DNA from 4 places in the Arthrobacter phoenicis genome. Region 4 is predicted to be linked to each of the others. Evidence: riboswitches for the same ligand, from Rfam matches in the RefSeq annotation. Region 4 holds a riboswitch; each other region holds the start of a gene.
What was found. A riboswitch is a leader RNA that binds a small molecule or an ion and turns the genes downstream of it on or off. The one in region 4 is predicted to bind S-adenosylmethionine.
Positions count from the first base shown of each region.

Region 1 (7,573 bases), 1.4 Mb from region 4:
TGGACCTTGGCGTCGACGTAGTCGTCAATGTCCACGAAGACGCTGGGGTTGAATTCCCGGGTGGCGGAGGGGCTCTCGTAGCAAAGAATGGAGTGATGCTGCCGGGCGGCCCGCAGGGTGGCCTGGTGCACCGCCTGGTGGTCCTGGTGCTGGTCGTGGTTGGAGTGGGTGAGGATGATGTCCGGGTTGAAGCGCACGATCGCGTGCTCGATGGCGCCCACCATTTCCTGGCTGTGGCGGTGCAGCTCGGTGTCCGTGAAGTTGTGGTGGATCATGCCGGTCAGGCCCATGAAGGTGGCGCCGCGCTGGGCGTCCAGCGAACGCTCCAGGGCGTTGCCGCCGCGCTTGCCGTCGCTCATCACCAGCCCCTGCACCTCGTGGCCGGAGTCGACGAACTTGGCGAGCGTTCCGCCGCAGGCCAGCTCCAGGTCATCCGGGTGGGCGCCGATGGCCAGCACCCGGCGGGGCTGACGGGCCGGGCTTCCGCCGGTGCGCAGGGCGGTCAGCGCGATGGCGAGGGCGGTGAGTCCGCCCAGGGTGGCGGTCAGGTCCGCGGTCTGCCAGAACTCGGAGGCGTCCAGGGCAAAGGCGGCGACGTTGGCCAGCAGGAGCACTACGCCGGTGGCGAGGGAAATCCGGCGCAGAAGTTCGGGACGGCGCAGGCGGCGGTGGAACCAGGATTTCCCCACTGCCGCTGCGACCAGCAGCGCAATCAGCAAGACGATTATCAAGACGTAAATCGAGACCATGAATCTTTCCAGTTCTTCTTCGAGGTGCCGGCCGCCACCAGTGCTGTGCCGGACAAAATGATGGATCTGCAACCCGCCCGGCAGAGGCTGCCGGGTTCTGGAGGGAAGGATTGCTTGTCAAAGAACCGGTCCGCGGTATCCCGGCGGAGACGTCAAAACCCATGCGCCAGCGGCGCTGCGCAAACGGCCGGAAGCGGCCGCGCAGCGGGTGCTGAAAAGGCGTATGCGGTATGTGGAGACCCAGCTGAGACCTTGGACTGCCACTTCAGTAAACGTGACGCCCCTATCGGAAAACCCGAGTAGGCAATACCCGAAAAGCATTCGGCCACCGCGGACGAGATCGACTTTTTGTACTCGATCAGGACGGGCGCGATACTCGGTTGGGCTGCGGAGGACAGCCTCCCGTGACCGAACATGACGGGGTCGACGCGCGGGTGCGGGCCCCGGGGTGCTAGGTTTTTTGCAGAGTAATGAGAACCGGTGCCAAGCCCTGACTGGCCGGTCGGCAACCCTCCTTTTGCGGCGGGGTGCCTCAGGTGACTACTCGGCAATCGACCATTCGAGCTGCAAGCGTGAACGTAAGGAGTTTGTCGTGTCCGACGCGACCCCGCCCCCAGTCCCCACTCCCGGAACCGGCACCCCGGCCACCCCTCCCGCACAGGCTGCCGCCCCCGCGGAGCGGCTAGCCTACCGGCTGCTGACCGGCCCTGACGACCGCAGCTTCTGCGAGCGGATCTCGGCCGCCCTTGCCGACGGGTATGTGCTGCACGGCAGCCCGGCCGCAACCTTCAATGGCACCTCGGTGATCGTGGCGCAGGCCCTGGTGCTGCCGGCCGCCGTCGCGGAGGCGGACGCCGCGGTGGCCCGCGCCGTCGACGTCCTGGAGTTCGACGGGCGGGCAGGAGCATGAGCTACGCCGGGGACCTGACTCCGCAGGCGGCCTGGGAACGGGTGCAGTCCGGCGCGGTGCTGGTGGACGTCCGCACCCGCGCCGAGTGGGCGCAGATCGGCGTCCCGGTGACCGGCGGTGCGGCCGCTGAGCCGGTCTTCATCGAGTGGACCCGGGCCGGCGGCGTGCCGAACGAGGCCTTCCTCGACGAGCTCCGGCAGCGCGTTCCGGCCGACGCCGAACTGCTCTTCCTCTGCCGGTCCGGGGCCCGCTCCGTCGCGGCGGCAGGGGCTGCGTCGGCGGCAGGATTCGCCGTCTACAACGTGCTGGACGGGTTCGAGGGCCAGCCGGATGAGTCCGGCGTCCGCCGCGTCAACGGCTGGAAGAACGTGGGCCTGCCGACCGACGGGACCCGCACCGCATGAGTTTCAATCCCGAGGCCGCGGACTGGAGCCCGGACACCCAGGCCGTCCGTGGCGGCCTGGACCGGACCGGCTTCCAAGAAACCACAGAGCCGATCTTCCTCAATTCCGGCTTCGTCTACGAATCCGCCGTCGCCGCGGAGCGGGCCTTTACCGGCGAGGACGAGCGGTTCGTTTACTCCCGCTACGGCAACCCTTCGGTGGCCACTTTCCAGGAGCGGCTCCGCCTGCTCGAGGGCACCGAGGCGTGTTTCGCGACGGCATCGGGCATGTCCGCGGTGTTCACCGCCCTCGGCGCGCTGCTCGGGGCCGGGGACCGGGTGGTCGCTGCCCGGTCCCTGTTCGGATCCTGCTTCGTGATCCTCAACGAGATCCTGCCGCGCTGGGGCGTGGAGACCGTCTTCGTCGACGGCCCGGACATGGACCAGTGGCGTGAAGCGCTGGCTGAACCCACGACGGCGGTCTTCTTCGAGTCGCCGTCGAACCCGATGCAGGAGATCGTGGACATCGCCGCCGTGAGCGGGCTGGCGCACGCCGCCGGCGCCACCGTGGTGGTGGACAACGTCTTCGCCACCCCGCTGCTGCAGCGTTGCACGGACTTCGGCGCGGACGTGGTGGTCTACTCCGGCACGAAGCACATCGACGGCCAGGGCCGGGTGCTGGGCGGCGCGATCCTGGGCAGCAAGGAGTTCATCGAGGGCCCGGTCCGGCAGCTGATGCGCCACACCGGACCGGCGCTGTCCGCCTTCAACGCCTGGGTGCTGACCAAGGGCCTGGAAACCATGTCGCTGCGGGTCAACCACGCCTCCGCCTCGGCGCTGCGGCTGGCCGAGTGGCTCGAGGAGCAGCAGGCAGTGACCTGGGTGAAGTACCCGCTCCTGGCCTCCCACCCGCAGCACGAGCTGGCCGCCAGGCAGATGAAGTCCGGCGGGACGGTGCTGACCTTCGAACTGGCTCCCCCGGCCGGCAGGTCCGCCAAGGACGCCGCCTTCGAGCTGCTTGACGGGCTGCGGATCGTCGACATCTCCAACAACCTGGGCGACTCGAAGTCGCTGATCACGCACCCGGCCACCACCACGCACCGGGCCATGGGCCCGGAGGGGCGGGCGGCTATCGGGTTGAGCGACGGCGTGGTGCGGCTCTCCGTGGGACTGGAGGACCCGGAGGACCTGATCCGGGACCTGGGCCAGGCCCTGGCGCGAATCCAGTAATCCTCAGAGGCGTGGAACGCGCGGCCTAGAACCGGCGGACGGGTGCCAGCGCCGGCAGCGGCCCGGTAGCGGTGCCGGCGTCGGGCGAGTCCCTGCCGACCGTGGTCCGCACCGCCTGGCCGACGACGGCGCCGAGGCCGGCGCGGCGCTGCAGCTCCGCCCCGGTGCCCTCCGCCAGGATTCTGGCCACCCCGGCGCGCGCCAGGCCGAGCTCGCCCTGGTCCGCCAGGACGGGGGCGAGGTAGTCCACCAGGGCGTTCACCACGTCGGCCGCGGGGCGGGGCCGGAAGGTGCCGAAGTCCAGCAGCTCGGAGGACAGCCCGCAGTTGCTCGCCTGCCAGGCCGCCATCCGAAGGAGCACTGTTGGCACCGGCGCCGGGTCCACGCCGTCGTACCACTCGCGCGAGGCGGTCTCCACCAGCGCCCGCACCAGCACCGCCAGCAGCGCCGCGTCCTCCGCGCGCAGGCACACGTCCGCCACCCGGATCTCCACGGTGGGATGGTTCCGGGCCAGCCGCGCGTCGAAGTACACCATCCCCTCGTCGAAAAGCACGCCGCTTTCCAGCAGCCGCGACACCACCCTGCGGTAGGCCGCGTGGCTGCCGAAGACCATCGCCGGACCGGCAGCGGGCCAGCGATTCCAGGCCTGGGTGCGGTAGCTCTCGAACCCGGTTTCCATCCCGTTCCAGTACGGGGAGTTGGCGCTCAGGGCGATCAGCACCGCCAGCTTGTCCCGGATCCGGTCCAGCACCGCCACCCCCTCCTCGGGCGAGTCGATGGCGGCGTGGACGTGCAGCCCGCAGGTGAGCTGTTCCTGGACGGTGAGGCCGAACCGCCGCTGCATCGTGGCGTAGCGCAGTTTGGGGGTGGTGTGGGTGGGGGCGGCCAGCGGCGAGGTAGCCAGCGCCGCCACCCGGGCGCCGTGGACCCGGGCGGCCTCGTCGGCGGTCCGGCGGGCCCGGCGAATCTGCCGCAGCAGGGCGTCATGCTCCCGGCAGGGCAACGTCTGGGTCTCGATCTGTTCGAGCTTGAGCTCGAAACTGAAGCCGGAATGGCCGTCGCCCGTGTCCGGGTCCCGGATGAGCCCGCGCAGCATGGCGTCTGCGAGCGCCAGCGGAAGCCCGGTGACGGGGTCCACGATCAGCAGTTCCTCTTCGACGCCGAAGGTGCGCATAACCCATTGTGCGCCGGGGCCGCTTAGTCCTGGAAGTACTCGATCTTCGCGCCGATGGTGTTCAGCCGCTCGGCCAGATCCTCGTACCCGCGCTCGATCACGTAGATGTTGCGCAGCTCGGATACGCCCCGGGCGGCCAGCATGGCCAGCAGCAGGCAGGCGGCAGGGCGAAGGGCCGGCGGGCAGCCCACCTCGGCGGCGCGCCACTTAGTCGGGCCGTTGACGTAGATCCGATGCGGGTCCAGCAGCTGCACCTGTGCGCCGAGCCGGTTCAGCTCGGTCAGGTAGATGGCGCGGTTCTCGTAGACCCAGTCGTGGATCATGGTCTGGCCCTGCGCGTTGGCGGCGATCACGGCGAAGAACGGCAGGTTGTCGATGTTCAAGCCCGGGAACGGCATGGGGTGGATCTTGTCCTCGGGTGCCTTCAGCTCGGAGGGCCGGGTGGTGACGTCCACCAGCCGGGTCCGTCCGTTGCGCGCCACGTATTCGGCGGAGACCTCCAGCCGCTGGCCCATCTGCTCGAGGGTGGCCAGTTCGATTTCCATGAACTCGATCGGCACGCGGCGGATGGTGACCTCGGAGTTGGTCACGATGCCGGCCGTGATCAGGCTCATCGCCTCGATCGGGTCCTCGGAGGGGAAGTATTCGATGTCCACGTCCACCGCGGGCCGGCCGACGATCTTCAGCGTGGTGGTCCCGACGCCGTCGATCTCCACGCCCAGACGCTGCAGGTAGAAGCAGAGGTCCTGGACCATGTAGTTGGGGCTGGCGTTGCGGATGATGGTGGTGCCGCGGCGGTGGGCTGCGGCCATGATGGCGTTCTCGGTGACCGTGTCGCCCCGCTCGCTGAGGACGAAGGAGCGGTTCTCGGCGTCGGCGGGCGGTGCCTGGACGGTGTAGAAGCCGGAGGTGGCCTCCACGCTGAGGCCGAACTGGCGCAGCGCCTGCATGTGCGGTTCCACGGTCCGGGTGCCCAGGTCGCAGCCGCCGGCGTAGGGGAGCCGGTACTCGGCGGACTCGTCCAGCAGCGGGCCCAGCAGCATGATGACGCTGCGGGTGCGGCGGGCGGCGTCGACGTCCATGCCGTCGAGGTCCAGGACGGCGGGGCGGCGGATTTGCAGGTCGGTGGCGTTCAGCCAGGTGCATTCGACGCCGATGCTGGTGAGCACCTCGACGATCCGGTTGACCTCCTCGATCCGGGCCAGCCGGCGCAGCACCGTGGTGCCGCGGTTGATCAGGCTGGCGCAGAGCAGGGCGACGCCGGCGTTCTTACTGCTGTTGACGTCGACGGCGCCGGAGAGGGTGTGTCCGCCCTCCACGCGCAGGTGGGTCATCTGGGGCCGGCCCACCTTGACGATGGAGCGGCCGAAGATGGATTCCAGGCGCTGGATCATCTTCAGGCTCAGGTTCTGCTTGCCCTGTTCCATCCGGGCGACGGCGCTCTGGCTGGTGCCGAGCTCGGCGGCAAGCTTGCCCTGGGTCCAGCCCTTTTCGCCGCGTGCGTCCTTGAGGACCGTGCCGAGGTGTTCTGCAGTGGGAAGCGTCATACCCAAGAAATATCACAGCTGAGCTACCGGCCGCCTCCGGAAGCGCTTCAAAGCGCGTAACGTCACACCCCTAGTCGGATGGTGCGATAACCCTCCAACGTCACTGCTGCCCGAGGAACACCATGTTCCAGGTCCCGGCGGCGACGGCGGCGGCTACCGCCGACCCCGCGATCACCATTCCGCCCAGAACTACCCACACGTCCAGCCCGGTGAAGCGCGCCTGCCGGGCCCAGGTCCGCCGGGCCCCGCCGAAGCCGCGCGCCTCCATGGTCACCGCCAGCCGCGACGCCCGCCGAACCGCCTGGACCAGCAGCCCGAAGCTCTGCCCCAGCATGGCCCTGGCGCGCTGCGCCGGGCTGCCGTGCGAGCCCACGCCGCGGGCCCGCCTGGCCATCCCGATGGTCTGCCATTCCTCCGCCATGAGTCCCACCAGCCGCATCGCGGCCAGCGTGCCCAGCACAAACCGGTGCGGCAGCCGGGCCTGCTGCGCGAGGGCGTCGGCCAGGTCAGTGGGGTCGGTGCAGCTCATCAGCAAGACGGCCGGCAGCGCGATCGCCAGGCCGCGCAGCAGGAAGCCCAGGCCCAGCTGCAGCGAGCCCTCGCTGATGGACCAGAGCCCCACGTCGACCAGGATCCGGCCCCGGTCCGGGGCGAGGATGGCTGTGCTCCAGCCGCCCAGGGCGGCGGCCAGGATCAAGGGCCAGCCGCGGCGCCAGAGCAGGGTGGGGGTGAGCCCGGCCAGTGGGAACAGCAGCACCTCGAAGACCAGGGCCACGGACGCGGAGACCCAGTCGATGGACAGGGCCAGCGCCACGGTGATCAGGACGACGCCGGAGAACTTGGCCAGCGGGTTGGCGCGGGCCAGCAGGGCGCGGTTTCCCTCCAGGGTCAGGGCTTCCCTCATGCCGCCGCCCCCTGGAGCTTGAGTTCGTCGCCGCCGAGGACGTCACTGAATTCGGCGTCGTGAGTGACGGAGACGACGGCGGTGCCAGCGTCCAGGAGTTCGGAGAGGAAGGAGGCCAGCTCGGCCCAGGTGTTGGCATCCTGGCCGAACGTGGGTTCGTCCAGGACCAGGACTTGCGGGTGGGCGGCCAGCACGGTGGCCACGGACAGGCGCCGTTTCTCGCCGCCGGAGAGGGTGTACGGGTTGGCGTCCACCAGGTGCCGCAGCCGCAGCCGCTCCAGCAGTTCGTCCACCCGGTCCGCGCCGCGGCCGAGCTGCCGCGGCCCGAAGGTCAGTTCGTCCAGCACCCGGCCGGTCACGAACTGGTGTTCGGGTTCCTGGAAGACCGTGCCGATCCGCGGGATCAGCTGCTGTGCCTTCCAGACGTAGGGGTCGATGCCCGCGCCGGCGCTGAGGTCGGTGGTGGCGGACACGGTCCCGGCCACCGGGGCCAGCAGCCCGGCGAGGGTCAGGGCGAAGGTCGATTTCCCGGCGCCGTTGGGCCCGGTGATGGTGAGCGCGCGTCCGGCGCGGACCTGCGCGGCGATGCCCTCCTGCACCGGCACGGGCGGCACCGGCCGGAAACGGGTCCGGAGGCCGCCGCGGCGGGGACGGTCGCGGGACACGGCCAGGGACTC
Region 1 is NZ_JBDFMK010000001.1:1,954,793-1,962,365, reverse strand. Features, by position in the region: gene ABC337_RS09135 (PIG-L deacetylase family protein) at 1-749, opposite strand, end outside; SAM riboswitch class IV at 1,216-1,328, shown strand; gene ABC337_RS09130 (DUF1737 domain-containing protein) at 1,444-1,659, shown strand; gene ABC337_RS09125 (rhodanese-like domain-containing protein) at 1,656-2,063, shown strand; gene ABC337_RS09120 (O-succinylhomoserine sulfhydrylase) at 2,060-3,271, shown strand; gene ABC337_RS09115 (glutamate--cysteine ligase 2) at 3,297-4,445, opposite strand; gene ABC337_RS09110 (UDP-N-acetylglucosamine 1-carboxyvinyltransferase) at 4,469-5,992, opposite strand; gene ABC337_RS09105 (energy-coupling factor transporter transmembrane component T family protein) at 6,093-6,896, opposite strand; gene ABC337_RS09100 (ABC transporter ATP-binding protein) at 6,893-7,573, opposite strand, start outside.
Region 1: it holds a riboswitch for S-adenosylmethionine, as region 4 does, so the genes downstream of both, ABC337_RS09130 (DUF1737 domain-containing protein) here and ABC337_RS02385 (bifunctional o-acetylhomoserine/o-acetylserine sulfhydrylase) in region 4, are expected to answer to the same signal.

Region 2 (7,573 bases), 2.5 Mb from region 4:
TGTCGCCAGTCCGGTTCTTCGCCCGTCCCATGCTCGCCTCCAGTTTCGTGCTCGCAGGCATGGATAAGTTGCGGAACGCGGACGATACGGCCACCCAGCTGTCCCCCCTGCTGAGCCGCGCGGCCGACGCCCTCCCCTTCCAGACCTCCGAGAAGACCCTGGCCCGCGTGATCGGGGGCGCCCAGGTGGGCGCCGGCGCCTGCTTCGCCCTGGGCAAGTTCGCCCGCCTGTCCGCGACGGTCCTGGGCGTCATCTCCGCCCTCAACGCGTACGTCGAGTGGCGCTCCGCCGATATCTCATCCAAGGAAGGACGCGAGAACCGGCGCAAGCAGCTGCTCAAGAACATCACCCTGACCGGCGGCGTGCTTCTGGCCTCGGTCGACACCAACGGCAAGCCGAGCCTGGCCTGGCGCGCCGAGCACCTCGCCGCCGACGCCCGCCGCTCCACCGCCCACCTCGCCGCCGACGCGCGCAAGAGCACCGGCAAGAAGCTGAAGAAGGCCGACAAGGCGGTCCGCAAGGCCGTGGACAACGCCGTCGGAGCCTAAAGCGTCGATGACTGGTACTGCCCCCGCCGCAGCTGAATCCGTGCCCGCCGGCGGCGGCCCACACTGGCCCGCGCCCTACGCCGGCCACCCCGTCGATGCCACCGTCACGGTCCCGGGCTCCAAGTCCCTCACCAACCGCTACCTGGTGCTCGCCGCCCTCGCCGACGGCCCGTCCCGGCTGCGGGCGCCGCTGCATTCGCGTGACTCGGCCCTGATGATCGCGGCCCTGCGCCGGCTCGGGGCCACCATCACGGAGGTTCCCGGCGACGGCGCGTTCGGCCCCGACCTCGAAGTGCTGCCCGCCCCCGCCGGGGCGTCGAGCGCCCCGGCCGACATCGACTGCGGCTTGGCCGGCACCGTGATGCGGTTCGTGCCGCCGCTGGCCGCGCTGCGGCAGGGCCGGACGGTGTTCGACGGCGATCCGCACGCCCGGTTTCGGCCGATGGGCACCATCATCGATGCCCTCACCGGCCTCGGCGTCGACGTCGCCGCGCCCGACGGCGGCCCCGCGACGGCCCTCCCCTTCGCCGTCGAGGGCACCGGCCAGGTCCGGGGCGGCCACCTGGTGATCGATGCCAGCGCGTCCTCACAGTTCGTCTCCGCCCTGCTGCTGGCGGGTGCCCGCTTCACCGAGGGCCTTCACCTGGAGCACCGCAGCGCCGCCAACCCCGGCCAGCCCGTCCCCAGCCTGGACCACATCGCGATGACCGTCGCCACGCTCCGGGAGCTCGGCGTCACCGTCGACGACTCCCGCCCCAACCACTGGATCGTCTCCCCCGGCCCCATCCGCGCCTTCGACCGCAGGATCGAGCAGGACCTCTCCAACGCGGGACCGTTCCTCGCCGCGGCCCTCGCCACCCGCGGAACCGTCCGCATCCCCGACTGGCCCGTGGGCACCACGCAGGTCGGCGACCTCTGGCGCGGCATCCTCGCCGCGATGGGCGCGACCGTCAGCCTCGAGGGCGGCACCCTGACCGTCACCGGCGGCCGGTCCATTAGCGGCGGCACCTTCGCCGACACCAGCGAACTCGCCCCCACGGTCGCCGCGCTCTGCGCCCTGGCGGACGGCCCCTCCACCCTGACCGGCATCGCGCACCTGCGCGGCCACGAAACGGACCGGCTCGCCGCACTCGTCACCGAGATCAACCGGCTGGGCGGCGACGCGGAGGAAACCGCCGACGGCCTCGTCATCCGGCCCGCGCCGCTCCACGGCGGGGTGGTCCGCAGCTACGCCGACCATCGGATGGCCACCGCCGGCGCCATCCTGGGCCTCGCCGTCCCCGGCGTCGAGGTCGAGGACATCGCCACCACGGCCAAGACCATGCCGGACTTCCCGCAGCTCTGGGCCGCCATGCTCATCCCGGCCGACGGCACCGGTACAGACGAGACCCGTGCAGACAAGGACGCCGCCGGTGGCCCGCAGCACTGACTCCTGGGACGAATCCGACGTCAGGATCCGCCCCAACAAGAAGGGCTCCCGGCCGCGCACCAAGGACCGGCCCAGCCACGACGACGCCGTGACCGGCCGGATCATCACGGTGGACCGCGGCCGCTACACCGCCGTCGTCGCCGAGGGCACCGATACCGAGCGCACCGTGATCGCCGCGCGTGCCCGCGAACTGCGCCGCAACCCGGTGGTGGCCGGTGACTTCGTCTCCCTGGTCGGCAATGTCAGCGGCGAACCGGACACTCTCGCCCGGCTGGTGAAGATCCAGGACCGGCGCACCCTGCTGCGCCGCAGCGCCGACGACACCGATCCGATCGAGCGGGCCGTGGTGGCCAACGCCGACCAGCTGGTGGTCGTCGTGGCCGCCGCCAACCCGGAGCCGCGCACCGGCTTCATCGACCGCGCGCTGGTGGCCGCCTACGACGCCGGGATTGAGCCGCTGCTGCTGATCACCAAGGCCGACATCAAGGACCCGGCAGAGCTGCTGGCGAACTACCGCCACCTCGACCTGCCCGTCATCATCTCCAAGACCGCCGACGCCTCCGCCTCCGGCATCGACGCCCGCTCCGACGACGGCCTCTCCGCCCGGCTGGACGGCCCCGCCGTCGCCGAACTGCACGGCCACCTCGACGGCAGGGTCACCGTCATGCTCGGCCACTCCGGCGTCGGCAAGTCCACCATGGTCAACGCCCTCACGGGGGCGGAGCGCGCCACCGGCGGCGTCAACGCCGTCACGGGCCGCGGCCGCCACACCTCCTCCTCCGCCCTGGCGCTAAAGGTCACGGACGCCCCGGCCGGCAGCTGGATCATCGACACCCCCGGCATCAGGTCCTTCGGGCTGGCCCACGTGGACCCGGACCGCATCCTGCGGTCCTTCCCCGACCTGGCCCCCGGCACCGAGGACTGCGAACGCGGCTGCAAGCACGACGCCACCGCCGTCAACTGCGGCGTGGACGCGTGGGTGCAGGCGGGCCACGCGGGACCCTCCGGCCCGGCCCGGCTGGCCTCGCTGCGCCGGCTGCTGGGCACTGACCCGCGGCAGGAAGCCCAGGAAACCAAGGAACTGGGCACCGTCTCCTGACCGTACGTCACTCCTTCGCCCCGCGGTTGATCAGGCCGTCCGGGACGTGGCCTCCCCGGCCGGGGCGCGTTTAGACGGTAGTTTGGAAGCATGAGCCAACCCGCGTCGAGCTACAACGATGACCTGCGCCTTGCCCACGTCCTGGCGGACTCGGTCGATTCCCAGACCATGAGCCGCTTCAAGGCCCTTGACCTCAAAATCGAGACGAAGCCGGACCTGACGCCGGTCACCGACGCCGACAAGGCCGCCGAGGAAGCCATCCGCGGCCAGCTCTCCCGCTCCCGCCCCCGCGACGCCGTCCTGGGCGAGGAGTTCGGCAGCTCGGGCCACGGCTCCCGCCGCTGGATCATCGACCCGATCGACGGCACCAAGAACTTCGTGCGCGGCGTCCCGGTCTGGGCCACCCTCATCGCTTTGGTGGACGAGGGCGAACCGGTGGTCGGCGTCGTCAGCGCCCCCGCCCTCGGCAAGCGCTGGTGGGCCGCCAAGGGCGCCGGCGCCTACACGGGCCGCTCGCTGGCCGCCGCCACCCGGCTGCGGGTCTCCAACGTCTCGGACCTCTCGGATGCCTCCCTCTCCTACTCCAGCCTCGGCGGCTGGAAGCAGCGCGGCAACCTGGACGAATTCCTGGGCCTGACCGAGGAGGTCTGGCGCACCCGCGCCTACGGCGACTTCTGGTCCTACTGCCTGGTGGCCGAGGGCGCCGTCGACATCGCCTGCGAGCCGGAGCTGAACCTCTACGACATGGCCGCACTGGTCCCGATCGTCACCGAGGCCGGCGGCCGGTTCACCTCCCTCGAGGGCGAGGACGGCCCGTTCGGCGGCAACGCCCTGGCCACGAACTCGATCCTGCACTCCGAGGTCCTCAAGCGGCTCAACCCGAACCTGGACGACCTGCTCTAGAGCTGCGCCTTTTCTGGGGGCCCGTTCCGCGTAACACAGCGCTTCACATTGCCGCGCCCCTTTCCGGGGCGCGGCACTTCTGTCCTAGGCTCGAAACAGGTCACGAGTGCCAGCGCTAAACCCCGGTTTGCTGGCCGGCAACCCTCCTTTCGCGGCGGGGTGCCCCGGGTGACGACCTGGCCGGTCCGGAGCGGACCCGGCAAGCGCGGATCCCCTGCACGCGGGGTCCTTTTCGAGCGAGGTCCCATGTCGACTGCCATTTTTTCATCCCCAGCATCCATCCCCACGGCTGCATCCGCTGCCCGCACCCCGCTGGCCGCCGTGACCGGCGCCGAGATCCAAGCGCCGCTGATCCAGGGCGGCCACGTCCGCTACGCCAATCTGGACTACGGCGCCTCGGCCCCCGCCCTGTCCGTGGTCTCTGCCTACCTCAACGAGATCCTGCCCTACTACGCCAGCGTCCACCGCGGTGCCGGCTACGCCTCCCAGCTGAGCACCTCGGTGTACGAGAACGCGCGGACCATCGTGCGGGACTTCGTCGGCGGCCGGCCCGACGACGCGGTCATCTTCACCCGGAACACCACCGATTCTCTGAACCTCCTGGCCGGGTGCCTGCCCACCGCCGGCGGCCGGCACCTGGGCGAGGTCCTGTACCTGGACATCGAGCACCACGCGAACCTGCTGCCGTGGCAGGGCGTTCCGCACCGCAGCGTCGTCGCCGCGCCCACCCTGGCCGGGACGCTGGCGCGGCTCCGGGCGGAGCTGGCCGCGGGCGGCATCAGCCTGCTCGCGGTCACGGGCGCGTCGAATGTCACCGGCGAGATCCTGCCCGTCCGGGAGCTGGCGGCGCTGGCGCACGAGCACGGGGCCCGGATCGTCGTCGACGCCGCGCAGCTGGCCCCGCACCGCCGGATCGACGTCGCGGCCGACGGCATCGACTATGTTGCCTTCTCGGGGCACAAGCTCTACGCACCGTTCGGCGCGGGCGTCCTGGTGGGGCGGCCGGACTGGCTCGATGCCGGAACGCCGCACCTGGCCGGCGGCGGCGCCGTCCGCGACGCCCGGCTGGACGCCGTCAGCTGGACCACCGGACCGGCCCGGCACGAGGGCGGCTCCCCCAACGTCCTCGGCGCGGCCGCCCTGGCCCGCGCCACCCAGGCGGTCGCCGCCCTGGACGAGGCATCCTGGCACGGCCACGAGGATGCCATCCGGTCCTTCCTTGCCGACGGCCTGCGGGAGATCGACGGCGTGAGCGTGCACCACATCTTCGAGGAGACCGACCGCGGGGAGGGCTGCGGCACCATCGGCGTCGTAAACTTCTCGGTCGCGGGGTACGACGCCGGACTCGTCGCCGCGTACCTGTCCGCCGAGCACGGGATCGGCGTGCGGGACGGCCGGTTCTGCGCGCATCCGCTGCTCAGGCGGTTGGGCCTGCCCGCCGGGTCGCTGCGGGCCAGCTTCGGCCTGGGCTCCCGGCTCGAGGACGCCGAGCGGCTGCTGGCCGCGCTGCGGACGCTGCGGCGCGACGGCCTGGGCTGGGACTACGTGGTGGATGCCGGGCGCTGGGTACCGGCGAACGACACCCGCAGCTACCCGCACTGGGCGCCCAACACCCCCGGCACCGCCGGGGCTGCCCCCTGCACCCTCGACGGCCCCGAATAGCCGGTTTGCGGTAGATTCGACGGGTATCTTCCCGAGCTGCCGAAGGAGAGTTCACGTGGCAGGCGGCGGCCCCAAACTGCATCAGACCCGGCGGAAGGAGCTCGGAGCGAGCTTCCAGGACGGCGGGGAACACTATGACCGGGTGCGGCCCGGCTATCCCGCCGACTCCGCCGACTGGCTCATCCCCGCCGGAGCCCGGGACGCGGCCGACGTCGGGGCGGGCACCGGAAAGTTTACCGCCCTCCTCGTGGCCCGCGGCCTGGCCACGGCCGCCGTCGACCCGTCGGCGGACATGCTGGACCAGTTGCGCGCAGTCCTCCCGGGCGTCCCGGCCACGGTGGGGACCGCCGAACACACCGGGCTCCCGGCGTCGGCGTTCGACCTGGTGACGGTGGCGCAGGCCTGGCACTGGTGCGAGCCGCTGCAGGCCAGCACCGAGACCGCCCGCATCCTGCGGCCGCACGGGGTGCTCGGGCTGATCTGGAACCAGCTGGACACCTCCGTACCGTGGGTGCACCGGCTCTCCCGGATCATGCACGCTGGGGACGTCCACAAACCCTCGTTCCGCCCACCGGTCGGGCCCGAGTTCACCGGGCTGGAGAGCCACCTGACCCGGTGGGAGGACCCGGTGACGCCGGAGGAGATCCTGGAGCTGGCCAAGTCCCGCAGCTACTTCCTGCGGGCCGGGGAGGCCACCCGGGCCAAGGTGCTGGCCAACCTCCAGTGGTACCTGTACGAGCACCTCGGTCACGGTCCCGGCGAGACGCTGGCCCTCCCCTACCTCACCCAAAGCTGGCGCGCGGTGAAGGTCTGAGCCTATGATTTCGGTATGCCTAACATTTTTGTTCAGGCTTACGGAAATCATTGGACCCACCAGCCGCAGGAGCCTGCAATGTTGCACCTCACCGGACAGGATCCCGCCGCCGGCGGCCACAGCCCGGTCCGCGGCAGGAAGGGGCACCGCCGCGCCCTGCTGGGGTTGCTGGGGCCCGCCTTCGTCGCCGCGATCGCCTACGTGGATCCCGGCAATGTGGCGGCCAACCTCACCGCGGGCGCCCAGTTCGGCTACCTGCTGGTCTGGGTGCTGGTGGTGGCCAACGTCGTCGCCGTCCTGGTGCAGTACCAGTCCGCCAAGCTCGGCATCGTCACGGGCCGCAGCCTGCCGGAACTGCTCGGGGAACGCCTGCGTCCCGGCTGGCGGCGCGCCTTCTGGGTCCAGGCCGAAGTCGTCGCGGCCGCCACTGACCTGGCCGAAGTGGTCGGCGGCGCCGTCGCCCTCTACCTGCTCTTTGGCCTCCCCCTCCCCTTGGGCGCCGTCGTCGTCGGCGGCATCTCCATGGCACTGCTGGCCATGCAAAGCCGGAACCGGCAGCGGCCCTTCGAACTGGTGATCATGGGCCTGCTCGGCATCATCACAGTGGGCTTCCTGGCCGGGCTGTTCATCAGCCCGCCGGATCCGTCCGGGGTCCTCTCCGGCCTGGTCCCCGGGTTCCGCGGCCCGGACACAGTACTGCTGGCCGCCAGCATGCTGGGCGCCACCGTCATGCCGCATGCCATTTACGTCCACTCCGCGCTCTCCCGGGACCGGCACCGCCCGGACCGCCACCGGCACGTTCCGCAGCACGCGCTGGACCGGCTGGTGCGCGCCACCCGCTGGGATGTCATCGCGGCGCTGGCCGTGGCCGGGATCGTCAACATCGGCATGCTGCTGCTGGCCGCGTCGACCCTCGGCGGGGTGGAGGGCACGGACAGCATCGAGGGCGCGCACGCCGCCATCAGCGCCAGCCTGGGACCGGTGGTGGGTGTGGTTTTCGCGGTCGGACTGCTCGCCTCCGGCCTGGCCTCCACCTCCGTGGGCTGCTACGCCGGCGGAACCATCATGGAGGGGCTCCTGAAGATCAGGATTCCCCTGATGGTGCGCCGGCTCGTGAC
Region 2 is NZ_JBDFMK010000001.1:2,987,788-2,995,360, reverse strand. Features, by position in the region: gene ABC337_RS14055 (DoxX family protein) at 1-548, shown strand, start outside; gene aroA (3-phosphoshikimate 1-carboxyvinyltransferase) at 556-1,977, shown strand; gene rsgA (ribosome small subunit-dependent GTPase A) at 1,961-3,076, shown strand; gene hisN (histidinol-phosphatase) at 3,167-3,979, shown strand; SAM riboswitch class IV at 4,078-4,191, shown strand; gene ABC337_RS14035 (aminotransferase class V-fold PLP-dependent enzyme) at 4,226-5,641, shown strand; gene ABC337_RS14030 (class I SAM-dependent methyltransferase) at 5,697-6,455, shown strand; gene ABC337_RS14025 (Nramp family divalent metal transporter) at 6,534-7,573, shown strand, end outside.
Region 2: it holds a riboswitch for S-adenosylmethionine, as region 4 does, so the genes downstream of both, ABC337_RS14035 (aminotransferase class V-fold PLP-dependent enzyme) here and ABC337_RS02385 (bifunctional o-acetylhomoserine/o-acetylserine sulfhydrylase) in region 4, are expected to answer to the same signal.

Region 3 (7,573 bases), 790 kb from region 4:
GAGCAGGGTGGACTTGCCGCAGCCGGAGGCGCCCAGGATGGCCAGCACCTCGCCGGGGACGACGTCGAAGCTGACATCCCGGAGGACGGTGTGCGCGGCGGGGCCGGTCCCGAAGGCGCGGCCCAGGCCGCGGAAGGACACCGGAAGGGCGGGGGTGCCGGAGCCAGCCCGGGCGTCGGCCCGGGGCTGGGGCGGGTGCAGGACAGCAGTCATAGGGTTACTCCATCGGTCCTGGCAGTAGCACCCTACGGAAGCAGCCTTTGGCCCGGGTAGTCAGTCCGGACCTTTCCCTCGGCGTGCGTCCTCGTTATCGGCGGGCTCCGGGGTGGAGGTCCGTCGACCAGGGTTGCTGCGGCGTCATCGATCCAGGTCTCTCGGCCGCTCGGGATGGTCACTGTCTACTAAAACCGAACGGCGGATTTTTGCCAAATGGGCGCGTAATATTCGGAAACCTGCGGACGTGCGGCACCTGGTTCGATCAGAAATTCGGCACAGCGCCCGGGGCGGATTTCCCTACTGCGGTGGTGCTGCCGGCGGACGTAGGCTGGCCGCATGAGCCACATGAACGATCCCGCCGTCGTCGAACGCCTCCTGCGCACCAAGGGCCGGTGGGCCATCGTGGGCCTGAGCACCAACCAATGGCGTGCTGCCTACGACACGTCGCTGTTCATCCGCGACCGCCTTGGCATGGACATCATCCCGGTCAACCTGCCCGGCGACGACGTCCACGGGGAGGCCGGCTACCGCTCGCTGGGGGAAATCCCGGCGGAGAAACGGCCCATCGACGTCGTGGATTGCTTCGTGAACTCCGGCCGCGTCGGCGACGTGGTGGACCAGGCGATTGCCGCCGGCGCCGGCGCCGTCTGGCTGCAGCTGGGCGTCATCGACGAGGCCGCGGCCGAACGCGCCAAGGCCGCCGGGCTGGACGTCGTCATGAACGCCTGCCCGGCCAGGGAAGCGCCGCTCCTGGGCCTCTAACCGGAACTGATGGGAGCTTTACGGCGTGTGACGCGCCGCTTTCACCTCGGCCGGGCGTGTGCCAGATTCGTGGGGTAACCATCCCGAGCGGCTGAGAGACCTGGCTCCGTGACGCCGCAGCAACCCCCTCGATGAGGACGGTGCTACCGCCAGGACCGATGGAGAACCACTGTTCCACGGACCCGAGAGGCCGCGCTTTGTGCTGCCCCGGCGCCGGGGGATGAGGCTTTCCTCGGGCGAGCCCCGGAGGAATCATGAACACCACAACGACGGCAGCGCCGGCCCGGATCGCGGGCGGTCCGCTGTGATCGAGATCCAGAACGTCAGCACCTCGTTCCCATCGAAGGACGGCCGGTTCACCGCCGTCGACGACGTCACCCTCACCGTGGAGCGCGGCCGGATCCAGGGCATCATCGGGTTCTCCGGCGCCGGCAAATCCACGCTGCTGCGTAACATCAACCTGCTCGAACGCCCCACCTCGGGCCGGGTCCTGGTCGACGGCGTGGACCTGACCGCCCTGAGCGAGCCGGACCTGCGCAGCAGCCGGCACGGAATCGGCATGATCTTCCAGCACTTCAACCTGCTCAATAACCTCACCGCGCAGGAGAACGTGGAGCTCTCACTGAAGTTCGCCGGGGTGGGGCGGACCGAACGCCGGCGCCGGGCGGCGGATGCGCTGGCCATCGTGGACCTCGCGGACAAGGCCGCCAGCTATCCCGCGAAGCTCTCCGGCGGCCAGAAGCAGCGGGTGGCCATCGCCCGGGCGCTGGCCACGGAGCCGAAGGTCCTGCTCTGCGACGAACCGACGTCGGCCGTGGATCCCCGGACCACTGCCTCCGTGCTGCAGTACCTCGCGGACGTCAACGCCAAATTTGGCATCACGATCGTGGTGGTCACGCACGAAATGAACGTCATCAAGGCCATCGCGGACAACGTCGCGGTCATGGAGGACGGCCGGATCGTCGAGCAATTCGACCTGGCCGAGCTCGAACGCCCCGGCTTCCACCCCGCCACCTCGATCGGGCGGTACCTGGTCTCCGACGCCATCGAGCTGAACCGGCCCCACCGGGCAGCCGCACCGGCCGGCCCCGCCCCGAAAGGCCTGATCCATGCTTGAGCGCATCTTCTCGGTCCTGCCCGAAATCGGCGCCGCCATGGGCCAGACCCTGGCCATGCTGCTGGTCGCGATCCCGCTGGCCGTCCTGATCGGCACGCCGCTGGGCGTCTGGCTCTACACGATCGGCCCCGGCGGACTGCGGCACCGGCCCCGGCTCCACCGGGTCCTGGACGGCCTGGTCAACCTGGTCCGATCCTTCCCGTTCCTGATCCTGCTGATCGCCATCATCCCGGTGACCCGCTTCATCGTGGGCACCACCATCGGCACGGCCGCGGTGATCGTCCCGCTGACCATCAACGCCATCCCGTACTTCGCCCGCTTCGTGGAGCAGAACCTCAGCCAGCTCGGCAGCGGGGTGGTGGAGGCCGCCCGTTCGATGGGAGCCAGCCGGTCACAGATCGTCCGGGACGTGCTGCTGGTGGAGGCCCGGCCGGGACTGGTCAGCTCCATCACCATCATGACCGTCAGCTTCATCTCCTACTCGGCGATGGCGGGCTTGGTGGGTGGCGGCGGGATCGGCGACTTCGCCATCCGCTACGGCTACTACCGCTACGAAACCCCGCTGATGATCACCGCGATCATCCTGATGATCCTGCTGGTCACCCTCGTCCAGTTCGGCGGCTCCCGCCTGGCCCGCCGCCTCGACAAGCGCCTCTGACCGCGGCCCCGGCACCCCACTTCGGAAAGCAGAACCATGACTTCACCAGCCAGCCCCCGCTTCGACGGACCCCGCCCCCGCCTGCTCCTCAGCGCGTTCGTCATGAACACCACCAGCCACATCATGGGCGGCCAATGGCGCCGCCCCGAGGCCCAGCAGCACCGCTTCAACGAACTGCAGCTCTGGACCGACCTGGCCCGGCAGCTGGAGGACGCGAAATTCGACGCGATCTTCTTCGCCGACGTCGTGGGCCTCTACGGCGACTACGACGGCGGCTGGGCCTCCCACCTGAGGAAGGGCCTGCAGGTTCCCTCCAACGACCCGCTGATCCTGCTCTCGGCCCTGGCCGCCGCCACCCGGGAGATCGGCCTGGCCGCCACCTCCTCCGTGATCCAGAGCCACCCCTTCCAGTTCGCCCGGCAGATGTCCACCCTGGACCACATCAGCAACGGCCGGGTGGGCTGGAACATCGTCACCAGCGTGCTGGAAAACTCGCACCGGAACTTCAACGCCACCGAGCTGACCAAACATGACGAGCGCTACGACTGGGCGGACGAATACGTCGAGGCGGCCTACAAGCTGTGGGAGGGCTCCTGGGCGGACGACGCCCTGGTCCGGGACAAGGAGGGCGGCCTCCACGCGGACCCCGAAAAGGTCAGCAAGATCTACCACAGCGGGCCCCGCTACTCCATCGACGGGCCGCACCTCGTGGCGCCGTCGCCGCAGCGCACCCCGGTGCTCTTCCAGGCCGGCAGCTCCGGCCGCGGCCAGCAGTTCTGCGCCGCCAACGCGGAGGCGACCTTCACCCTGGCGCCCAGCACCGCGATCGCGGCCGCCTACACGGCCGCCGTTCGCGGGCAGGCGGTGGCTGCCGGCCGTCGTGCCGAGGACGTGAAGTTCCTCCAGGGCATGCACTTCGTGGTGGGCGGCACCGAGGCCGAGGCGGCCCGGAAGGCGGCCGAGCTGGAGGACAGCCTGGACATCGAGGCCCTGCTGGCCCACGTCGGCGGCGGATTCGGCGTCGACCTGGGCGGCTTGCCGCTGGACACCCCCTTGGGTGACATCCAGACCGAGGGCAGCCAGGGACACCTGGAGGCCATCCGGGCCTCCACCCGCGGTGGCAACCCGACGCTCCGCGACATCGCGCTGTACCGCAGCCGGGCCAACCGGGTGGTGGGCACGCCCGAACAGATCGCTGACCGGCTCGAAGAATGGCAGGACGCCGGCATCGACGGGATCAACATCATCAACCAGACCATCCCGGGGTCCTACACCGACTTCATCACCGGGGTGCTGCCCGAACTGCGGGACCGCGGCCTTGCCCAGACCGACTATGCGCCGGGAACCCTGCGCGAAAAGCTCTTCGGTGACGGCCCCCGACTCAACGGCCGGCACCCCGCCGCCGCATTCCGCGGTGCCTTCACCGCGTTCTCCGCGGCCGCCGAAAACACTCCCGCCGCCGTCGGCGTCTAATCCCCCTCTCGACAAAGGACACTCGCCATGCACCGCAGAAATTTCCTCAAGTTCGCCCTCGCCGGAGCCGGCGCCGCGTCTGCCACGGCCCTCACCGGCTGCGGCCTGGTCAACCCCGGCGGCGCCAACGCCGCCTCGGGCGGGAAGACCATCAAGATCATCGTCACCGAGTCCGCGCCGTACCAGGAGCCAACGAAGATCGCCAAGAAGCTCCTCGAGGCCAAGGGCTGGACGCTGGAGCCCACCTACGTCACGGACATCATCCAGCCCAACCTGGCGGTGGCGAACGGTGAATTCGACGCCAACTTCTTCCAGCACAATGCCTACCTGAAGCAGTTCAACCAGGACAAGGGCCTCTCCAACGTCGGCCTGTTCTACGTCTACAGCGCGCCCGGCGGGATCTGGTCGGACAAGTATAAGTCCCTCAGCGAGCTCCCCGACGGGGCCAAGATCGGCATCCCCGTGGACCCGGCCAACAACGGCCGCGCCCTGTTCATGCTCCGCGACGCCGGGCTGCTGGAGCTCTCCGACGCCACCGTCATCCACACCTCGCAGAAGAACATCACCGCCAACCCGAAGAAGCTGCAGTTTGTGGAGGTGGACCAGCAGTCCCTGGCCAAGACCCTCCCGGACGTCGACGCCGGCTTCCTGATCGCCCGGATGGCGGCCGACGCCAAGCACACCCGGGCCGACGCGCTGGCCTTCGAGCCCGACGCCAACCAGGTCCCCTTCCGGATCGTCGTTGCCGGGCGGCCCGAGTTCGCCGGCACCGAGAAGGCGGCCGCGCTGAAGGAGGCCTACCAGTCGCCCGAGGTCAAGGCCTGGTTCGCCGGCTACCAGAACGGAATCCTGCCCACGCCGTGGGACCAGGACCCGGCCGCCGACGCGGCGAAACTCTAGCCGGCCCGGGGAACAGGAGACGCCATGAGCACCTCAACAGAAACAACGACGACGGCGGGCGCCACCAAGGAGCACGGCTACCAGGCCCTGGCCGGGCGGTTCCGCCCGGTCTTCGCCCGGATCGCCGAGGGCGCCCTGGACCGGGAGCGGGACCGCGTCCTGCCCTTCGAGCAGGTCCGCTGGCTCAACGAGGCAGGGTTCGGCCGGCTGCGGGTCCCCGTGGAGCACGGAGGGGACGGGATCGGCTTCGAGCCGTTCTTCCGGCTGCTGGTGGAACTGGCCGAGGCCGACTCCTCGGTGGCGCACCTGTACCGCTCGCACTTCGCGTTCGTGGAGACCGTGGGCCTGGAGGGCCCCGGCTTCCAGGACCGCTGGTACCCGCGGGTGGTGGCCGGCGAAATCTTCGGCAATGCGGCCACCGAGCAGTCCGGCAACGTCCTCGGCGCCACCGGAACCACGCTGACCCCGTCCGGACCGGACTGGGTGCTCAACGGCCGGAAGTTCTACACCACCGGGACCATCTTCGCCCGGTGGATCGCCGTCACGGCCAGTACCGCGGGCCGGGAGGGCCGCCAATACGCCGTCGTCAGCACCACGGCGCCCGGGGTGGAGATTCTCGACGACTGGGACGGGTTCGGCCAGCAGCTCACCGGGACGGGCACCACAATCTTCCGCGACGTCGCCGTGCCCGCGGAGCACATCATTCAGCGCTCGGTGTCCACCACACACGAGCCGGCCTTCTTCCAGCTGGTCCTGCTGGCGGTGCTGGCCGGGATCGGGCGGGCGGCCCTGGCGGATGCGAAGGCACTGGTCCGGGACCGGAAACGCACCTTCAACACCGGCTCGGGTGAGCTGTTCCGGCACGACCCGCTGATCCTGCAACTCGTGGGGCAGCTCTCCGCCAAGGTCTTCGCCGCGGAGTCCGTCGTCTTGGCCGCCGCCCGCGAGCTCGACGCCGCCGCCGATCCGGGCCTGGACCTCGCCCCCGCCGAGCGGTACAGCAGGGGAGAGGCGGCCGTAGGGAAGGCGCAGCTGCTGGTCCCCGAGCTGGTGCAGTCGGCAGCCCAGCAGCTCTTCGACGTCACCGGCGCCTCCGCCACCTCGAAGGCCAAGGCACTGGACCGGCACTGGCGGAACGCCCGCACGGTGGCCACGCACAACCCGGCGGTCTTCAAAGCCCGGATCCTGGGCGACTACGAGGTCAACGGCACCACACCGGAGGGGCTTCACAGCATCGGCGACGCGCCGAAGGCTCCGGCGGCGGGGGAGTAGCGTCCATCCAGCCGCGCCGCTTCAGCACACCGGGGAGACTTGGCCTCACCGCGGAGACCTGGCCTCCCGGGTTCGGGCTGCCCGATGTCCGTGCCCGGACGTAAGCTCGGACCATGGACGCGGACGCACTGCGAGAGATCTGCCTGGGCTTTCCCGGCGCCTTCGAGGACTACCCGTTCGGGCCCGAGACGGCCGTGTTCAAGGTCCGCGCCGCCATTGCCGGCGGGGCCCGGCACCAGGCGAAGGTCTTCGCCCTGTCCGCCATGGACCCGGAGGACTTCAGCGTGAGCCTCAAATGCGAACCGGCGCTCGCGGAACAGCTCCGGCAGGTGCACCCCGAGATCACCGGCGCCTGGCACCTGAACAAGCGGCACTGGAACGGCGTCCGCTTGGACGGTGCGCTCCCGGACGACATGATCCGGGACATGGTGGAGGATTCCTACGACCTGGTGGTGGCCACCCTGAGCCGGGCCCAGCAGGCGCAACTGGGCTGGTCCCGGCTGGCACGGGGTGGGGACCGGGGCAACGACCGGATCGGGGACCGGCCGTGAGGGGCGGGGAGCGGATCGCCGCGGGCGAGCTGACCTATTCCGGCGTCGGTGCCACCGAGAGCGGCCGGCTTCCCGCGGACGGCAACGGCATCGTCACCCGGGCCCACATCGGCGACGGGGCGGCGGCCTACCGCCGGGCGGTGCACGGCCTGATGACCTGGCAGCTGCACCGCGGCGCGGGGCTGCGGGTCCGGGCCGAATCCGACGTCGCCCCCGGCGTCCGGGTGGTCAGCGGCTTCGGCGTCGGCCCGTTCCGCGTCGACGCCCCCTGCGAGGTGGTCTGGGTGCACCCGCCCCGCCCCGGGGCCGGCCCGCAGTCGGCCGGATTCGGTTACGGCACCCTGCCCGGGCATCCGGTCCGGGGCGAGGAGTCCTTCGAGATCTCGCTGGATGAGGCCGGCCGGGTGCTGATCACCATCACCGCCTTCGGTGTCCCGTCCACCTGGTTCTACGCCGCCGGCCGCCCCGTCACGGACCGGGCGCGCCGGCTGGTCACTTCCCGGTACGTTAGGAGTGCACAGGAACTGGCCGCCGGCGTGAACCGAGCAGGAGTGAGTGGATGCTGAACCAACAGAACCTGGACCTGATCTCGAACTTCGACAATCCCGGGCTCTCCGAAGCCCG
Region 3 is NZ_JBDFMK010000001.1:1,305,604-1,313,176, reverse strand. Features, by position in the region: gene ABC337_RS06025 (ABC transporter ATP-binding protein) at 1-213, opposite strand, end outside; gene ABC337_RS06020 (CoA-binding protein) at 553-978, shown strand; SAM riboswitch class I at 1,054-1,143, shown strand; gene ABC337_RS06015 (methionine ABC transporter ATP-binding protein) at 1,283-2,095, shown strand; gene ABC337_RS06010 (methionine ABC transporter permease) at 2,088-2,753, shown strand; gene ABC337_RS06005 (NtaA/DmoA family FMN-dependent monooxygenase) at 2,790-4,226, shown strand; gene ABC337_RS06000 (MetQ/NlpA family ABC transporter substrate-binding protein) at 4,254-5,126, shown strand; gene ABC337_RS05995 (acyl-CoA dehydrogenase family protein) at 5,151-6,398, shown strand; gene ABC337_RS05990 (MmcQ/YjbR family DNA-binding protein) at 6,512-6,949, shown strand; gene ABC337_RS05985 (DUF1990 domain-containing protein) at 6,946-7,515, shown strand; gene ABC337_RS05980 (tetratricopeptide repeat protein) at 7,509-7,573, shown strand, end outside.
Region 3: it holds a riboswitch for S-adenosylmethionine, as region 4 does, so the genes downstream of both, ABC337_RS06015 (methionine ABC transporter ATP-binding protein) here and ABC337_RS02385 (bifunctional o-acetylhomoserine/o-acetylserine sulfhydrylase) in region 4, are expected to answer to the same signal.

Region 4 (7,573 bases):
CTTGCATGTGACAGCCGCCCGCCCGGCCGCGCCGTTTCCCCACCTTTGGGCGCCGCGGCCGGCGGGTCGCCGCGGACACGCCGCGCCGGCCGCCGTCGGGCCCGCAAAGGTGGGGAAATCCGGCAGGGGTCCCGGGACTAGCCGGCCTTCGCGGCGCGGAAGCCGGCGTCGAGGTCCGCCAGGATGTCGTCGATGTGCTCCAGGCCAACCGAGAGCCGGACCAGGCCCGGGTGGACGCCCGCCACCGCCTGCTGCTCCGGGGTGAGCTGGCTGTGCGTGGTCGACGCCGGGTGGATCACCAGTGAGCGCACGTCGCCGATGTTCGCCACGTGCGAGTGCAGCTCCAGGGCGTCGACGAAGCGCTTGCCGGCCTCCACTCCCCCGGCGATGACGAAGGAGACGACGGCGCCCGTGCCGCGCGGACCGTACTTCCTGCCGCGCTCGTACCAGGGGCTCGAGGGCAGTCCCGCGTAGGCGACCGATTCGACGTCGTCCCGGCCCTCAAGCCATTCGGCCACCCGGGTGGCGTTGGCGACGTGCCGCTCCACCCGCAGGCTCAGCGTCTCGATGCCCTGGGCGATCAGGAAGGCGTTGAAGGGCGCGACGGCGGAGCCGAGGTCGCGCAGCAGCTGCACCCGTGCCTTGAGGATGTAGGAGAGGTTGGCCCCCAGTGCGCCGTCCGCGCCCAGGTCCCGGGCGTAGACCAGCCCGTTGTAGCTCGGGTCCGGGGTGTTGAAGCCGGGGTACCGCTCCGGGTCCGCGCCGAAGTCGAACTTCCCGGAGTCCACGATCACGCCGGCGATCGCCGAGCCGTGGCCGCCCAGGTACTTGGTGGCCGAGTGCACCACGATGTCCGCGCCCCATTCCAGCGGCCGGATCAGGTACGGGGTGGCGAGGGTGTTGTCCACGATCAGCGGCACCCCTGCCTGGTGGGCCACATCCGAGATGCCCTCGAGGTCCAGGACGTCCTGGCGCGGGTTGGAGACCACCTCGCCGAAGAACAGCTTGGTGTTCGGCTGCACCGCCTCGCGCCACTGGTCCAGGTTGTCCGGGTCCGCCACGAAGGTCACGGAGATGCCGAACTTCTTCAGCGTGTGGGCCAGCAGGTTGTAGGTGCCGCCGTAGAGGCTGGGGCTGGCCACCACGTGGTCCCCGGCCTCGGCGATGTTGAGGATGGCGAAGGTTTCCGCCGCCTGCCCGGAGCTGAGCAGCAGCGCGCCGAGGCCGCCCTCCAGGCTGGCGATGCGCTGTTCGACGGCGTCCTGGGTGGGGTTGCCGATCCGGGTGTAGATGGGGGCGAGCTCGGCCAGGGCGAACCGGTTCGCGGCGCTCTCGGCGCTCGGGAAGACGAACGACGTCGTCTGGTAGATCGGCAGCGAGCGGGCGCCGGTGGCGGCGTCCGGCTGCTGGCCGGCGTGGATCTGGCGGGTTTCAAAGGACCAGGCGTTGGACATGGCGTCTCCTGTGACTGGGCTCAGGACGGCACCGGCTCCCGGGTCCAGCACTGCTGGCAGGTCCCGGACAATCGGCACGGCCCTGGCGCCGCGCTTGCCCCGCCGGCGGGCGCCGGAGGGCCAGGTCTTCACCCGGGGCACCCCACCGCGCAAGGAGGGTTGCCGGCCAGCGAGCCGGGGCTTGTCGCTGGCACTCATGACCTGCTCCCAGTGTAGGAAGCCGGAAACCGGCCCGGATAGCTTTGTGACAAAGATGAAGAAACCGATCCCCGGGACGGCTTGTCCGGCGGATTTCCGCGGCCGCGCCGGGCGGCAAGGGGGTCCGCCGGACGGTCCCGGCGAGGTTAGGACAGCCTAAGCTGAGAGGTCCATCACAAAGTGCCAAGATGAGGGCATGCGCATGGATCACGTCTCTTACGCCTGTGAAAAGGATGGCCTCGCGGCCACCACCGACCGTATCGCCACGGCCCTCGGGGTCGAGGCCGTCAAGGGCGGCGTGCACCCCCGTTTCGGCACCCGCAACATGATCATCCCGCTCGCCGGGCACAAGTACCTGGAGGTCGTGGAGGTCCTGGACCACCCGGCGTCGGATAAGGCACCGTTCGGCCAGGCGGTCCGCGCCCGCTCCGCCGCCGGCGGCGGCTGGATGGGCTGGTGCGTCGAGGTCGACGACCTGGCACCCTTCGAGGAACGCCTGGGCCGCGCCGCGGTCAACGGCAACCGCAAGTTCCCCGATGGCCGCGAACTGGTCTGGAAGCAGATCGGCATCCTGGGCCTCATCGCGGATCCGCAGGTGCCGTACATGCTCAAGTGGGAGGGCGACCCGGCACTGCACCCGTCCAACGCCTACGAGAGCTCGGTGAAGATGTCCGAGCTGACCATCGCCGGCTCCGCGCAGCGGGTCACCGAATGGCTGGGCGAACCGGTGGAGAAGCCGCTGGAGGACGTGGCCGTGAACTGGCAGGCCCCGCACGGCACGCCGGGCATCCTCTCGGTCACCTTCGAGACCGCCTCCGGCGCCGTCACCATCTAGGGCTCCGGCCCGCCACAACTTCGGCCGCCGGCCGCGGGTGTCAATGACGCCACCCGCCGCCGGGGGCCGAAACTCTTTAAGCCGATCCCCGACTCGTCAAGGCAGGTGACGGCACCGCAGGAGACCCCAGGACACCTCAGCCCAGGCCGACCGCCTTGCCGAACAGGCTGAAGCCCACGAACGCGACGATGTCCAGCAGCGCATGCGCGATCACCAGCGGCATCACCCGCCGGGTCCGGGTGTAGACCAGGGCGAAGATGACGCCCATGATGGCGTTGCCGATGAACGGCCCGAACCCCTGGTACAGGTGGTAGCTGCCGCGCAGGATGGAGCTCGCGGCGATCGCCGCCGGCAGCCGCCAGCCGAGTTTGCCGAACCGGTCCAGCAGGTACCCCACCACGATCACCTCCTCGACGATCCCATGCCGGATGGCGGAGAGGATCAGAACGGGCACGGTCCACCAGTAGGTGCCCAGCGCGCTCGGGATGATCGCCGTCGTGATGCCCAGGGCCCGGCCGGCGGCGTAGAGGCCCAGCGACGGGATGCCGATCAGCAGGAACAGGCCCACACCCTGCAGCAGGTCCTTTCCGGGGCGGGCGAAATCGAACCCGAGCTTCCGGAATGCCGAGCCGCCGCCGGGGGTCCCCGGCTCGCGGGGACCGGTGAGGAAGTAGAGCACCAGCAGCACGGGGACGAGCGCGAAGATGATGTCCAGCAGCTGGTAGGTCAGGTCGAAGTACTCGCGGCTGCTCTGGGAGCGGTTCAGCGTGGAGGTCCCCTCGGCCAGCGGCGCCTGCGAGAGCTTGTCCAGCAGCTGCACCACCGAGTACACCGCCGACTGCCCCAGCGAGAGTCCCAGCACAATCCATACTTCGAACCGCACGCGGCGGGGGGAGGTAACCAGCATGGTCCTATCTTGCCTGCCGTTGCCGGGAGTTGGCCGGACGCGCCTATGCTGGGGCTGTGAGCGCGCCCGGGAAAATCCTGATGATCCGGCACGGCCAGTCCGCCGCCAATGCCGATACCTCCATCTACAACCGGGTGCCCGATTACCGCATCCCGCTGACCGAACTGGGCGTCGAGCAGGCCCGGGCCGCCGGCGCCGAACTCCGCCGCCAGCTGGACGGGCAGCAGGTCTGCGTCTACGTTTCCCCGTACCTGCGGGCCTACCAGACGCTCGAGGCGCTGGGCCTGGGCACCCTGACCGAGCGGGTGATCGAGGAGCCCCGGCTGCGGGAGCAGGACTGGGCGAACTTCCAGATCGCCGGGGACATCGAGGACCAGAAGGAGCTCCGGAACGCCTACGGGCACTTCTTCTACCGGTTCCGCGAGGGCGAGTCCGGGTCCGATGTCTACGACCGGATCTCCTCGTTCATGGAGACCCTGTACCGGCACTGGTCCAAGCCGGACTACGCGCCCAACGCCCTGTTCGTCACGCACGGGCTGACCATGCGGCTGTTCTGCATGCGCTGGTTCCACTGGTCCGTGGAGTACTTCGAGTCGCTAAACAACCCGGACAACGCCGAGCTGCGCACCCTGCACCGCACCGGGGACGGCAAATATGAACTCGACAAGCCGTTCAGCCAGTGGGTGGAGCGGCGCGTGGACGAGACGGTGCTGCACGCCCCGCCCATGGTGTTCTAGGACGCGCTAGCGGGCGCGGACCCCGGCGCGCCAGACGGCGTGGGTCAGCGGCATGCCCGGCCGGTAGGCCAGGTGGGTGGCCGAGGGGGCGTTGAGCAGGTGCAGGTCCGCCCGGTGGCCGACGGCGATCGACCCCACCGCGCGTTCGCCGTCGACGTCGTTGCCCGACTCCCGGCCCAGCGCCAGCGCCCCTCCGTAGGTCGCGGCGCGCACCGCTTCGTGCACGCTGAGCCGCATCTGCAGCACCGCGGTGGTGACGCAGAAGGCCATGGAGCTGGTGTAGGAGGTGCCGGGGTTGGCGTTGGAGGCCAGGGCCAGCTGCACGCCGGCGTCGAGCAGTTCGCGGCCGGGAGCCAGCGGCTGCCGGGTGGAGAGGTCGCAGGCGGGCAGGCAGGTGGCCACCGTGCCGCGCTCCCCCGCGCCGGCCGCGGCTTCCCAGCCGGACCAGCTGTCCGCGAGGTCGCGCACGTCCTCCCGGGACAGGTAGTTCACGTGGTCCACGCTGGCGGCCCCGAACTCCACCGCCAGCCGCACGCCCGGGCCCTCGCCAAGCTGGTTGCCGTGCACCCGCAGGCCCAGGCCCGCCTCCCGGCAGGCCGCCAGCACGCGGCGGGACTGCTCCTCGGTGAAGGCGCCGCGTTCGCAGAAGACGTCGGCCCAGCGCACGTAGGGCCGGACGGCGGCGAGCATCGGCCCGCAGACCAGGTCCGTGTACTCCTCGGCGTCCATGCCGGCAGGGACCAGGTGGGCGCCGAGGTAGGTGACCTCGTCGGCGACCGTGGAGGCGATGCGGGCGCTGCGGGCCTCGTTGTCCACGTCCAGGCCGTAGCCGGTCTTGGTCTCCAGGTACGTGGTGCCCTGCGAGACGGCCTCCGCCACCCGGCCCAGCGCCAGGCGGGTGAGGTCGAAGTCGCCGGTGGCCCGGGTCGCGCCCATGGTCACGGCGATGCCGCCGGCGCTGTACTCCTCCCCCGCCATCCGCGCCTCGAACTCCGCCGTCCTATCCCCGGCGAAGACCAGGTGCGTGTGCGAGTCCACCCAGCCGGGCAGCAACGCGCGCCCCGCGGCGTCGACGGCGTCGTCCGCGGCCGGGGCGTCCGCGGCGGGGCCCAGCCAGGCGATGCGTTCGCCCTCGATAACCACGGCGGCATCGTGCAGGACCCGGTACTCAAGGTCCTGCGTCATCAGTTCGCCGATATTGGTGATCAGGGTGCTCATGGGTCCATTCTTCAGGCCCGGATGGACATCCGCGTCGCCGCCAACGCCGCCGCTGTCCGGGATGCCGGACTATCGGCCGGGAACGGCGCCCCCGCCGCCTGCCCGGCGAGGATCAATTCGGCGGCCAGTTCGGCGATCCCGGAAGAGGTCTGGAAGCCGTAGCCACCCTGGCCGGCGAGCCAGAAGAAGCCCGGCGCCTCGGCGTCGAACCCCACCACCGGGATGCCGTCGGAGGCCTCGGTGCGCAGCCCGGTCCAGGCCCGGCTGACGGCGTTGATGCCGAGGGTGGTCACCTCATTCAGGCGGGCGATCAGGGCCTCCACGTCTCCCGGGTACGGCCGGGCGTCCTCGGGACCGCTCGGGACCTTCTCCGAGGGCGAGATCAACACCTGATGCCGGCCTTCCGGGCGGAAGTAGAAGCTGTCCGTGGCGGCCACCATCGGGCAGCCGGGCGGGAGCGGATTCTCGACGTCGACGATCGCCGCGGTGCGGCGGTAGGGCTGCAGGCCCAGCTTCTCGACGCCGGCGAGGACGGCCAGCTCGTCCGCCCAGGCGCCCGCGGCGTTGACCACGACGGCGGTGGAGAGCGCCTCCTGCCCGGCGCCCAGTTCCCAGCCGGAGCCGGTGCGCTGCGCGGAGTGGATGCGGGCGCCGGTGATGATGTCCACGCCGCCGGCGACGGCCCGCTCCCGGTGGTCCTCCAGCAGCAGGGAGGCGTTGCAGGCGAAGGAGCCGGAGTCCAGCCCGGCGGCGGTGAAGCTCTCCGGTTTCAGCGCCGGGCAGAGCTTGAGCGCCTCGTCGTGGCCGATCAGGTGCATGAAGCCGCTGGCCTGCTCGCGGACCGCGTCCTCGTCGCCGATCAGCATGAACCGCCGGGGCGAGAGGACGGGTTCCGGGCGGGTGCCCTCGTGCGTGCCGATCAGTTCCAGGGTGCGCAGCGTCAGGTCCCTGACCACGGGCGGGCCGTAGCTGGGGATGAGCTGCCGGGCCGAGCGCGCCGAGGTGTGGTACCCCAGCGTCTGCTCGGCCTCGACCAGCGCCACGCTGCACTTGCCGGCCAGCGCCGAGGCCAGGGACAGTCCGGCGATGCCGCCGCCGGCAATCACAACATCGTATTGAGCTGACATGTCCCCCATCCTCGCACCCGCAGGGACATCCGTCAGCAGGTCTTGCGGACCGGGTTGCTACGCGGCGGCGGCGGCCTCCGCGCGGCTGGCCACGAATGCCTGGACGCAGCGTTCGACGTCGTCGGTGCTGTGCGCGGCGGAGAGCTGGACGCGGATCCGGGCGGCGCCCTTGGGGACCACGGGGTAGCTGAAGGCGGTGACGAAGACGCCGTGGCCGAGCATGGCGTCGGCCACCTTGGCGGCCATCACGGCGTCGCCGAACATGACCGGGACGATCGCGTGTTCGCCGTCGAGCAGCTCGAAGCCCTCCTCGGCCATCCGGCGGCGGAACAGCCCGGCGTTGGCGAAGAGCTTCCCGCGCAGCTCCGCGGAGTTCTCCACCAGGTCCAGAGCCTTCAGGGTGGCGGCGACGATCGCGGGGGCCAGGGAGTTGGAGAACAGGTACGGGCGGGCCTTCTGCCGGAGCATGGCGACGACCTCCCGGCGGCCGGAGACGTAGCCGCCGGAGGCGCCGCCCAGGGCCTTGCCGAAGGTGCCGGTGTAGATGTCCACCCGGTCCGAGACGCCCGCGTGTTCCGGGGTGCCGGCGCCGGTGGAGCCCATGAAGCCGACGGCATGCGAGTCGTCCACCATGACCATGGCGTCGTACTTGTCGGCCAGGTCGCAGATCGCCTCGAGCGGGGCGAGGTAGCCGTCCATCGAGAAGACGCCGTCGGTGACGATGATCTTGCGGCGGGCCGGGTTTTCCTGGTTGTCCGCCTCGATCAGGCGGGCCTCGAGGTCGGCCATGTCCCGGTTGGCGTAGCGGAAGCGGCGGGCCTTGCAGAGCCGGATCCCGTCGATGATGGAGGCGTGGTTCAGGGCGTCGGAGATGACTGCGTCCTCGGGGCCGAACAGGGACTCGAAGACTCCGCCGTTGGCGTCGAAGCAGGAGGAGAAGAGGATGGTGTCCTCTGTGCCGAGGAACGCCGAGACCCGCTCCTCCAGGGCCAGGTGCAGGTCCTGGGTGCCGCAGATGAAGCGGACGCTGGCCATGCCGAAGCCGCGGGAGTCCATGGCGTCCTTGGCGGCGGCGATGATCTCCGCGTGGTCGGCCA
Region 4 is NZ_JBDFMK010000001.1:513,651-521,223, forward strand. Features, by position in the region: gene ABC337_RS02385 (bifunctional o-acetylhomoserine/o-acetylserine sulfhydrylase) at 138-1,454, opposite strand; SAM riboswitch class IV at 1,540-1,656, opposite strand; gene ABC337_RS02390 (VOC family protein) at 1,849-2,487, shown strand; gene ABC337_RS02395 (CPBP family intramembrane glutamic endopeptidase) at 2,624-3,394, opposite strand; gene ABC337_RS02400 (histidine phosphatase family protein) at 3,475-4,131, shown strand; gene hutI (imidazolonepropionase) at 4,138-5,349, opposite strand; gene ABC337_RS02410 (NAD(P)/FAD-dependent oxidoreductase) at 5,361-6,476, opposite strand; gene ABC337_RS02415 (glycine C-acetyltransferase) at 6,534-7,573, opposite strand, start outside.